DNA from 2 places in the Streptomyces sp. NPDC005931 genome. Region 1 is predicted to be linked to the other one. Evidence: riboswitches for the same ligand, from Rfam matches in the RefSeq annotation. Region 1 holds a riboswitch; the other holds the start of a gene.
What was found. Region 1 has a riboswitch for cyclic di-AMP ahead of ACFYOV_RS11730 (transglycosylase SLT domain-containing protein). Riboswitches for the same ligand answer to the same signal wherever they lie in the genome.
Positions count from the first base shown of each region.

Region 2: another riboswitch for cyclic di-AMP. It lies ahead of ACFYOV_RS08130 (M23 family metallopeptidase); the one in region 1 lies ahead of ACFYOV_RS11730 (transglycosylase SLT domain-containing protein).

Region 1 covers NZ_JBIAIG010000004.1:147,303-152,308, reverse strand. Annotated here, with positions in the region: gene ACFYOV_RS11735 (polyprenyl synthetase family protein) at 218-1,228, opposite strand; cyclic di-AMP (ydaO/yuaA leader) riboswitch at 1,788-1,955, shown strand; gene ACFYOV_RS11730 (transglycosylase SLT domain-containing protein) at 1,961-2,446, shown strand; gene ACFYOV_RS11725 (HAD family hydrolase) at 2,499-3,398, opposite strand; gene ACFYOV_RS11720 (GNAT family N-acetyltransferase) at 3,631-4,698, shown strand; gene ACFYOV_RS11715 (glycosyltransferase) at 4,818-5,006, shown strand, end outside.
Region 2 covers NZ_JBIAIG010000003.1:106,754-111,759, forward strand. Annotated here, with positions in the region: gene ACFYOV_RS08125 (M16 family metallopeptidase) at 1-1,295, shown strand, start outside; cyclic di-AMP (ydaO/yuaA leader) riboswitch at 1,498-1,662, shown strand; gene ACFYOV_RS08130 (M23 family metallopeptidase) at 1,675-2,439, shown strand; gene ACFYOV_RS08135 (GntR family transcriptional regulator) at 2,637-3,332, shown strand; gene ACFYOV_RS08140 (HPr family phosphocarrier protein) at 3,550-3,831, opposite strand; gene ACFYOV_RS08145 (GNAT family N-acetyltransferase) at 4,012-5,006, shown strand, end outside.

The sequences.
Region 1 (5,006 bases):
GCCCCATGCGGTGGGGTCGTCTGACGCGCGGTGGGACGAGGGGGGCGCGGGCCTGCGGGCAACGCGCGTGCGGACCACGTGGGCACCGAAATGCGAAGCCCGTGCACCCACCACGAGCACCGAACGAAGTGCGAAGCCCGCCCGGGCACGCGCGCACGGGGCGTGCCCCAGTGGCGCCGGCGACGGACCCGTCGCGTGCTCGGGCGGCGGGTGGGTGTCAGCCTGCCCGGTGCACCACCGCGTCGCACAGCTGGACCAGGGCCGCCTTCGCCTCGCACTCCGGCAGCGGGGACAGCGCCGAGCGGGCCTCCTCCGCGTAGCGCACGGTGTCCCGGCGGGCCTGCTCCAGCGCTGGGTGGGCGCGCAGCAGGCGCAGTGCCTCGGCGTGCCGCGCGTCGTCGGTGAGGTCGGAGTCGAGCAGCTCGCACAGGGCGAGGTCCTCGGCCAGCCCCAGCCGGGCCGCCCGCTCGCGCAGTCGCAGCACGGGCAGGGTGGCGATGCCCTCGCGCAGGTCGGTGCCCGGGGTCTTGCCGGACTCGTGGGAGTCGGAGGCGATGTCCAGGACGTCGTCGGCGAGCTGGAAGGCGACACCGAGCCGCTCACCGTACTGGGTGAGCACGTTCACCTGCGACTCGTCGGCACCGGACATCATCGCGCCGAAGCGGCAGGACACCGCGACCAGCGAGCCGGTCTTGCCACCGAGCACGTCCAGGTAGTGGTCGACCGGGTCCCGGCCGTCCTGCGGCCCCGCGGTCTCCAGGATCTGCCCGGTGACCAGCCGCTCGAACGCCTCGGCCTGCACCCGCACCGCCTCGGGTCCGAGGTCGGCCAGGATGTGCGAGGCCCGGGCGAAGAGGAAGTCGCCGGTGAGGACCGCGACGGAGTTGCCCCAGCGGGTGTTGGCGCTGGCCACCCCGCGCCGGACCGCGGCCTCGTCCATCACGTCGTCGTGGTACAGCGTGGCCAGGTGGGTCAGCTCCACGACCACGGCCGACGGCACGACACCGGGCGCATAGGGGTCGCCGAACTGGGCGGCGAGCATCACGAGCAGCGGGCGGAAGCGCTTGCCGCCGGCCCGCACCAGGTGCTGGGCGGCCTCCGTGATGAAGGGCACCTCGCTCTTGGTGGCCTCGAGCAGCCCCTCCTCGACAGCCGTCAATCCGGCCTGGACATCGGCTTCCAGAGCCTGGTCCCGCACGCTCAGCCCGAACGGCCCGACGACGGTCACGAGGGGTCTCCTGTCTGCTGGTGTCTACTGGCGATTACACGGTTTGTCGATAGGTCGCTGCCACCACTCGAGTCAGCGTATCCGGTCACGTTTCGATCACCGCCAGCGCCCGGGGTTACCGGCGGGACGGCATGGGATCAGGTGAGGGATCGAATCGGGAGTCATTTTGATCGTCTAATAACAACGGACATTCACCGACTTACCAGGACGTAGCAATCCACACCCCGGGACGCACCTCGCCCCACAGACCATCCTGCACGCCCCACTGTCCGATTTGCCGCAATTAGCAATTGAATTCCCCTTGGCGAAAGATGCCCCCAGGCCGCCCGGCCAGTGAAGTGAGTCACGCACCGCGCCGCCCACCCTCCCTCTCCACGCACCCCCTGGCGCCGTTGCACATACCCGAGTTGACCCTTGGCGAACGCAAAGGATCAAGCGTCGCAAAACGCCCACGGCAAGATCAACCGGCCTGATCTGTGACGCCCGCACTTGTTCCGGACATGTGCTCTCGCATACGTTCCCGGCCTGCCGGGTGGACGCCCAATCCTGCCGCCGCCCGCACCACCCAACGACGAACCCACGCACGGCAGGAGCGGGGGACCCAGGTAACTCGCCGTACCGGTCCACGCACGGAACGGCTAGGGGTGAAGCCATGCCCGCACGGGCACGGCCGGGCACTCTCCCGCCCGAACCCGACAGCTCACCTCGCAGGCGTAGGAGAGGAAACCGAACATGCCTGCAACCGGTCAGCCCCGCCGCTCCGGCCGCGCCCGACTCGCCCGCACCCTCGCCGTCGCCGGTACCGGCGCCGCCGTGCTCGTCCTGCCGCTGCTCGGCGCGACCACCGCGTCCGCGGCCACCACGACGCCCACCGCGGCCACCGCCGCGACCGTCTACCCGGACAACCTCGACGGCTGGATCCACGAGTCGCTGGCCGTCATGGCCCAGCACGGCATCCCCGGAAGCTACGACGCCATCCACCGCAACATCATGCGGGAGTCCTCCGGCAACCCCTACGCCATCAACCTCTGGGACTCCAACGCCGCCGCCGGCACCCCGTCGAAGGGCCTGCTCCAGGTCATCGACCCGACCTTCCAGGCGTACCACGTGCCCGGCACCGCCTTCGACCCGTACGACCCGGTCGCCAACATCACCGCGGCCTGCAACTACGCGGCCGCCCGCTACGGCTCCATCGACAACGTCTTCGGCGCCTACTGAGCGGCGGACCCGCCCCCGGAGACGGACCGGGGCCGGGCAACGGACCACGGGCCTAAGGGGCCGGCACGTGTTGGGGCACGTGCGGCCCGGCCCCGGACCGGGGGTCGTACTGGGCCGGCACGTGCGGCGGCATGTGCGGCCCGGCATCCCCGAACAGTCGCTCGAGGACGACGGCCACGCCGTCGTCCTCGTTCGTCGTGGTGACCTCGTCCGCCACCGCCTTCAGCTCGGGGTGGGCGTTCGCCATGGCGACACCGCGGGCCGCCCAGTCGAACATGGGGATGTCGTTGGGCATGTCGCCGAAGGCGACCGTCCGCTCCGGACCCACTCCCAGGTGCTCCGCGGCCAGCGCCAGCCCCGTCGCCTTGGTCACGCCGCACGGCTGGAGCTCCACCGTCCCCGGCCCCGACATGGTGACCGTCGCGAGCGAGCCCACCACCGTGCGCGCCGTCGCCGCCAACTCGTCGTCGGACAGGCCGTCGTGGCGCAGCAGCACCTTGCTGATCGGCCGCTCCCACAGATCGGCGCGCCGCCCGACCCGCACGGCGGGCAGGGTCGGGTGCGGCATCCGGTAGCCCGGCTCGATGAGCGTGAGCCCGTCGACCCCGTCCTGGTCGACCGCCGCGTGCACCTCCCCCACCTCGGCCTCGATCTTGCCGAGCGCGGTCTCCGCCAGTTCCCGGTCCAGCGTGACGGACCACAGCATGCGGTGCGCGCCGGCGTCGTACACCTGCGCGCCCTGTCCGCACACCGCGAGCCCCCTGCAGCCGAGGTCGTCCAGCAGCGGCCGCACCCGGGGCGCCGGGCGCCCCGTCACCACCAGGTGCCGGGCGCCGGCCCGCGCCGCTCGGGCGAGCGCGGCGAGGGACCGGTCGGAGAGGGTGTCGTCACCACGCAGGAGCGTGCCGTCCAGGTCGGTGGCGACGAGTGCGTATGCGGGGGGTGCGGCCATGATCAGAGAATACGGACAACCCACGGGTCCGACTCACCACCCGCCCGGGCCCGGACCCGGGCACGGGGGCGGCATCGCCGGGTACCGGCCGGTTGGGGGCGGGTCCACCGGTTGTGCACCGGTTGGCAACAACATGCTCCGCTACCTACCGTGCGGGCACTCCCGGGCGGTACCTTCCAAGTGTCCAGGGGGGACTTGATCGGGGGGTCAGGTGAGCAGTGGACGCATACGCGTGCTGAGGCCGGAGGAGCTCGGTGAGGGGGAGAAGGAGCGCTGGCGGGAGTTGCGCGCCGCCGCGGACGCCCCGCGCAACCCTTTCATGGAACCGGAGTTCACCGTCGCCGTCGGCCGGGTGCGGCCGCAGGCCCGGGTCGCGGTGGTGTACGAGGGCGGCGCCGAACCGGTCGGCTTCCTGCCGCACGAGCGGGGCGCGCTGGGACAGGGCCGGGCGATCGGGCTCGGCGTCTCGGACTGCCAGGGCGCGATCCTGCGGCCCGGCCTGACCGTGGAGGCCGGTGAACTGCTGCGGGCCTGCTCGGTGTCCAGCTTCGCCTTCGACAACCTGGAGGCGAGCCAGGAGCTGTTCGCCGCCCACGCGGCCGAGGAACACGCCACCTACGTCATCGACGTCGAGAAGGGCTACGAGACCTACGAGTCCGTGCTGCGCGCCCAGTCGCCGAAGTTCCTGAAGACCACGCTGGCCAAGGAGCGCAGGCTGGGCCGGCAGGCCGGCCCCGTGCGCTTCGTCTTCGACGAACGCGACCCGGCCGCGCTGCGCACGCTCATGGAGTGGAAGTCGGCGCAGTACCGCAGGACCGGGCGCCGCGACCGGTTCGCGCAGGAGTGGATCACCCGGCTCGTGGGCCGTCTCGCCGAGACCCGGGCCCCCGGGTGCACCGGCACGCTGTCGGTGCTCTACGCCGGCGAGCGCCCCGTCGCCGCGCACTTCGGGCTGCGCTCGGCCTCGGTGCTGGCCTGCTGGTTCCCGTCGTACGCACCGGAGTTCGCGAAGTACTCGCCGGGGCTCGTGCTGCATCTGCGGATGGCCGAGGCAGCGGCGGCCGAGGGCGTCGCCCTGCTCGACATGGGGCGCGGGCCCGCCGAGTACAAGGACTCGCTGAAGACCGGCGAACGGACCGTCCACGAAGGGGCGGCGACACGGCCGGGCGCGGGCGCCGCGCTGCACTGGCTGAGCCGTGAGCCGGTCCGCCGCGCCCACGCCTTCGTCCGCGTCCGCCCGCGCCTGGCGTCGCTGGCGTCACGGACCTTGAAGGGCACGGCACGGCTGCGCCGGCCGTGAGGAGGGGGAGGGGTATGGGGAGGGGCATGCCGAGGGGGGAGCACGTGGCAGGGAGAGCGGGCGGAGCGAGGGCGGAGCGGACCCGGGAGGAGATACGGCGGTTCCTCGCCGTCGGCGCGGTGCAGGTGGCCGAGCTCGACCTGGACCGCGAGGGGGCCGCCGCCACCCTGAGACCGGGCCCGGGCAGCCCGCCGGTGACCCACGGAGAGGTGTTCGTCCTGGTCAGACGGGACGGACGGCCGGTGGCGACCTTCCTGGGCCAGGTGCCCGAGGGCACCGACCCCCGGGCGGTCCTCGCAGGCCAGGCC
Region 2 (5,006 bases), on a different contig from region 1:
GCAACGGCCTGACCGTCCTGCGCTGCCACCGCCCCGGCCAGCAGGTCGTGGCCGTGGAGGTGCTGCTCGACGCACCCCTGGAGGCCGAACCGGCCGGCCTGGACGGCGTCGCCACGATCATGGCGCGGGCCTTCTCCGAAGGCACCGACAAGCACTCGGCCGAGGAGTTCGCCGCCGAGCTGGAGCGCTGCGGCGCCACCCTCGACGCGCACGCCGACCACCCCGGCGTACGCCTGAGCCTGGAGGTGCCGGCCTCGCGGCTCGCCAAGGGGCTCGGGCTGATCGCCGAGGCCCTCAGGGCACCCGCGTTCGCCGACAGCGAGGTCGAACGGCTCGTCCGCAACCGCCTCGACGAGATCCCGCACGAGCTGGCCAACCCCTCCCGCCGGGCCGCCAAGGAGCTCTCCAAGGAGCTGTTCCCGGCGGGTTCGCGCATGTCGCGCCCGCGCCAGGGCACCGAGGAGACGGTCACCGGCATTGACGCGGCGGCCGTACGAGCCTTCTACGAGAAGCACGTCCGCCCCGCCACCGCCACCGCCGTGGTCGTCGGCGACCTCACGGGCGTCGACCTGGACGCGCTGCTCGGCGACACGCTCGGCTCCTGGACCGGCTCCCCGGCCCGGTCGCGTCCCGTGCCGCCCGTCGTCGCCGACGACACCGGGAGGGTCGTGATCGTCGACCGCCCCGGCGCCGTCCAGACCCAGCTGTTGATCGGCCGCATCGGCCCGGACCGGCACGACCGCGTGTGGCCGGCCCAGGTGCTCGGCACCTACTGCCTCGGCGGCACCCTCACCTCCCGCCTGGACCGCGTCCTGCGCGAGGAGAAGGGCTACACCTACGGCGTGCGGTCGTTCGGGCAGGTGCTCCGGTCCGCCCCGGACGGCACCGGCGCGGCGATGCTCGCCATCAGCGGCTCCGTCGACACCCCGAACACCGGTCCCGCCCTGGAGGACCTGTGGACGGTGCTGCGCACGCTCGCCGCGGAGGGGCTCACCGACGCCGAGCGCGACGTCGCCGTGCAGAACCTCGTGGGCGTGGCGCCGCTCAAGTACGAGACCGCGGCGGCCGTCGCGAGCACCCTGGCCGACCAGGTCGAGCAGCACCTGCCCGACGACTACCAGGCGCAGCTGTACCGGCAGCTGGCCGCGACCGGCACCGTGGAGGCCACCGCGGCCGTCGTGAACGCCTTCCCGGTGGACCGCCTGGTGACCGTCCTGGTCGGTGACGCGGCGCAGATCAAGGAGCCCGTCGAGGCCCTCGGCATCGGCGAAGTCGGCGTGGTGTCGGCCGAGTAGACGGCGCGGCAGGCGCACGCGCGCCCGGAGCCCTGGTGACACGAAAGTCACCAGGGCTCCCTTATGCCCGGATTGGGGCGGAGGTTGCCTGTCTGACCTGTGGGATGCGCTACAAAAACCGGGATTCGTTTGAGGATTGAAAGTCGCCCCGTTTAGCGTCGTCCGGGCTGTTCGTCAGGCAGTGCGCCGCACCCGCGGCACCGGACAGTCATCGCCGAGTCCCCGTACGGCGCGAGCCAGGGGAGCCGGGGACCCATCGCAGTCCCTGGGGTGAATCGGACGCCCGCGCGTGCCGCGAGGGGGTCCGTAGGAGACCTTCCTGCTCCGAACCCGTCAGCTAACCCGGTAGGCGAGAGGGAAGGAAAGGACCAGCCTGTACATGGCGTTCACCCGCGCCACGGGGAAGCACCGTCGTCCCAGCCGGATGCAGCGCGGCACCGCCCGCGCGGCGGGCGTCGCGGCCCTCACCACCACCGGCGTCATCGGATCCTTCACGGCCCCGGCGCTCGCGGCCGAACCCGCCGCCGAGCAGACCGGACTCACCCCCGTCGTCACCATCGGCGACGACGTCGCCGCCCAGATCGACGCCCAGGCGACCGCCCAGCAGGAGGCCGCCGAGGCGGCCGCCGCCCGCCGGGCCGCCGAGGAGGCCGCCCGCGAGGAGGCGGTCGCGGCCGCCAAGAAGGCCCGCGAGGACCGCGAGCGCGCCGCCCGCGAGGCCGAGCGTAAGCGCCTCAACACCTTCGTCTCCCCGATCCCCGGCTCCTACGTCTCGACCGGCTACAAGAGCGGCGGCGCCGTCTGGTCCTCCGGCAGCCACACCGGTGTCGACTTCCACGCCGCCGGCGGCACTCCCGTGCAGTCGGTCGGCATGGGCACCGTCGTCGAGGCCGGCTGGGGCGGCGCCTACGGCAACCAGGTCGTCATCAGGATGCACGACGGCACCTACACCCAGTACGGCCACCTGTCGTCCATCAGCGTCTCGGTCGGCCAGCAGGTCACCCCGGGCCAGCGGATCGGCCTCTCCGGTGCCACCGGCAACGTCACGGGAGCCCACCTGCACTTCGAGGCCCGCACGACCGCCGAGTACGGCTCCGACATCGACCCGGTCGCGTACCTGCGCACGCACGGCGTGAAGCTCTGACGCGACGCGCGCCCCCGCCCCACCTGCACGAAAGCCCCGGCCCCCGAGCCGGGGCTTTCGCCGTTTTCGAAGGAGTGGTTGTCCAAAAGATTCGCATGGAATCCGGCCCGCCGTCGGAATTTCCGGTCGATTGCAATAGAGTCACGGAACACACGTCCATCGTCGACGTTTCACGGGGATTAAGCCGGAGGTTCGTCATGCGTGTTCCCGCGCACTCGGTGTGCACGGCGATCCGGGACGACATCGTCGCGGGTGTCTACGAGCGCGGTGGCCGGCTCACCGAGGAACTCCTCGCCCGCCGCTACGGCGTCTCGCGCGTGCCCGTCAGGGAGGCCCTGCGCACCCTGGAGGCCGAGGGGTTCGTGGTGACCCGGCGGCACGCGGGCGCGTGCGTGGCCGAACCCACCGAGCAGGAGGCCGCCGACCTGCTGGAGATGCGCCTGCTGCTGGAGCCGCTCGGGGCCTCCCGTGCGGCGCAACGCCGTACCGAGGCCCATCTGAAGGTGTTGCGCGGCCTGGTGCGGCTGGGCCAGGAGCGCGCCCGCCGGGGCAGCAGCGACGACCTGCGCTCCCTGGGCGGATGGTTCCACGAGACGCTCGCCCAGGCCGCCGGCAGCCCGGCGCTGACGTCGATGCTGACGCAGTTGCGGCACAAGATCGCCTGGATGTACGCGGTGGAGGGGCCGTCCGACCCGGTGGAGTCCTGGGCGGAGCACGGCGCGATCGTGGACGCCGTGGCACGTGGCGACGGCGAGCGGGCGCGGGCCCTGACGGCGCTGCACACCGAGCGCCGGACCGGGGCGCACCGCCTCCGCTTCGGCCCCGGCCCGGACCGCGCGGAGCGTGTGAGGAACTCGCAACATCCCGTAAACACGCCGAGCCTGCGGCATTAACAAAAGGGCCGTATACAAAGAAGGGTCATTCGGTGGGGCGGTATTTCTGCTGCCCGTTTTCACGTGCTCGCGGAAATTGAAAGCCGCCTCCGGGTGAGGTGCCTTTGGATGCCGCTGGTGAATCCGGTGCGGCATGCACCCACGTGCAGAGCGACAGGAAAAGGGCGGAGCCGCGCCACCCGAGGGTCGGCGCCGCTCCGCCCCTTGCCGCAGGGGCTCAGACGGTCTCGGGAAGCTCCTCGAGCCCCTGGGAGACCAGCGTTGCCAGACGGTCCAGGGCGGCGTCCGCGCCCTCGGCGTCGGAAGCGAGCACGATCTCCTCGCCGCCCTGGGCACCCAGGCCCAGGACGGCCAGCATGGACGCCGCGTTGACGGGGGTGCCCCCGGCCTTGGCGATGGTCACCGGGACGCCTGTGGCCGTGGCGGCCCGGACGAAGATGGAGGCGGGACGGGCGTGGAGACCCTCGGCCCAGCCGACGTTGACGCGGCGCTCAGCCATGTGTTGCTGCCCTTCAGGTGTTCAGGGTTGTCTAGACCAGTTTCCCATATCGTCGAGCATGCCCGGAGCGGGGCGTCGCTCCCTCACCGGGGTGGTTCCGGACCGCGGCCTCGGCCCGGTTCTGTGTCCTCCACAGACTGCCTCGCGCCGTTGTCGGACGCGACCCGTACTCTGGGGCCCATGCAGACCTCGTCGGACCGGCACGAGTACCCCGCCCACTGGGAAGCCGACGTGGTGCTGCGCGACGGCGGCACCGCACGCGTCCGCCCCATCACCGTCGATGACGCCGAGCGCCTGGTCAGCTTCTACGAGCAGGTGTCGGACGAGTCGAAGTACTACCGCTTCTTCGCGCCCTATCCGCGTCTGTCCGCGAAGGACGTCCACCGCTTCACCCACCACGACTTCGTGGACAGGGTGGGACTCGCGGCCACGGTGGGGGGCGAGTTCATCGCCACCGTACGGTACGACCGCATCGGCGCCCACGGAGCGCCCGCCTCCGCACCGGCCGACGAGGCCGAGGTCGCCTTCCTCGTCCAGGACGCCCACCAGGGCCGCGGTGTCGCCTCCGCGCTGCTCGAACACATCGCCGCCGTCGCGCGGGAGCGCGGAATCCGCCGTTTCGCCGCCGAGGTGCTGCCCGCCAACACCAAGATGATCAAGGTGTTCACCGACGCCGGGTACACCCAGAAGCGCAGCTTCGAGGACGGGGTCGTCCGGCTCGAGTTCGACCTCGAGCCCACCGACCGCTCCCTGGCCGTGCAGTTCGCGCGCGAGCAGCGCGCCGAGGCCCGCTCCGTGCAGCGGCTGCTCGCTCCCGGTTCGGTCGCCGTCATCGGCACCGGCCGCACGCCGGGCGGTGTGGGCCGCAGCATCCTCGACAACATCCGGGACGCCGGGTTCACCGGCCGTCTGTACGCGGTGAACAGGGCCCTCCCCGAGGGGCAGACCGAGCTCGACGGGGTGCCCGCGCACCGCTCCGTGCGGGACATCGGCGCGCACGTCGACCTCGCGGTCGTCGCCGTGCCCGCCGAGCGGGTCCCCGAGGTGGTCACCGAGTGCGGCGAACACGGCGTGCAGGGGCTCGTCGTCGTCTCCGCCGGGTACGCCGAGTCCGGTCCGGAAGGCCGTGAGCGCCAGCGCGCCCTCGTGCGGCACGCGCGCACGTACGGCATGCG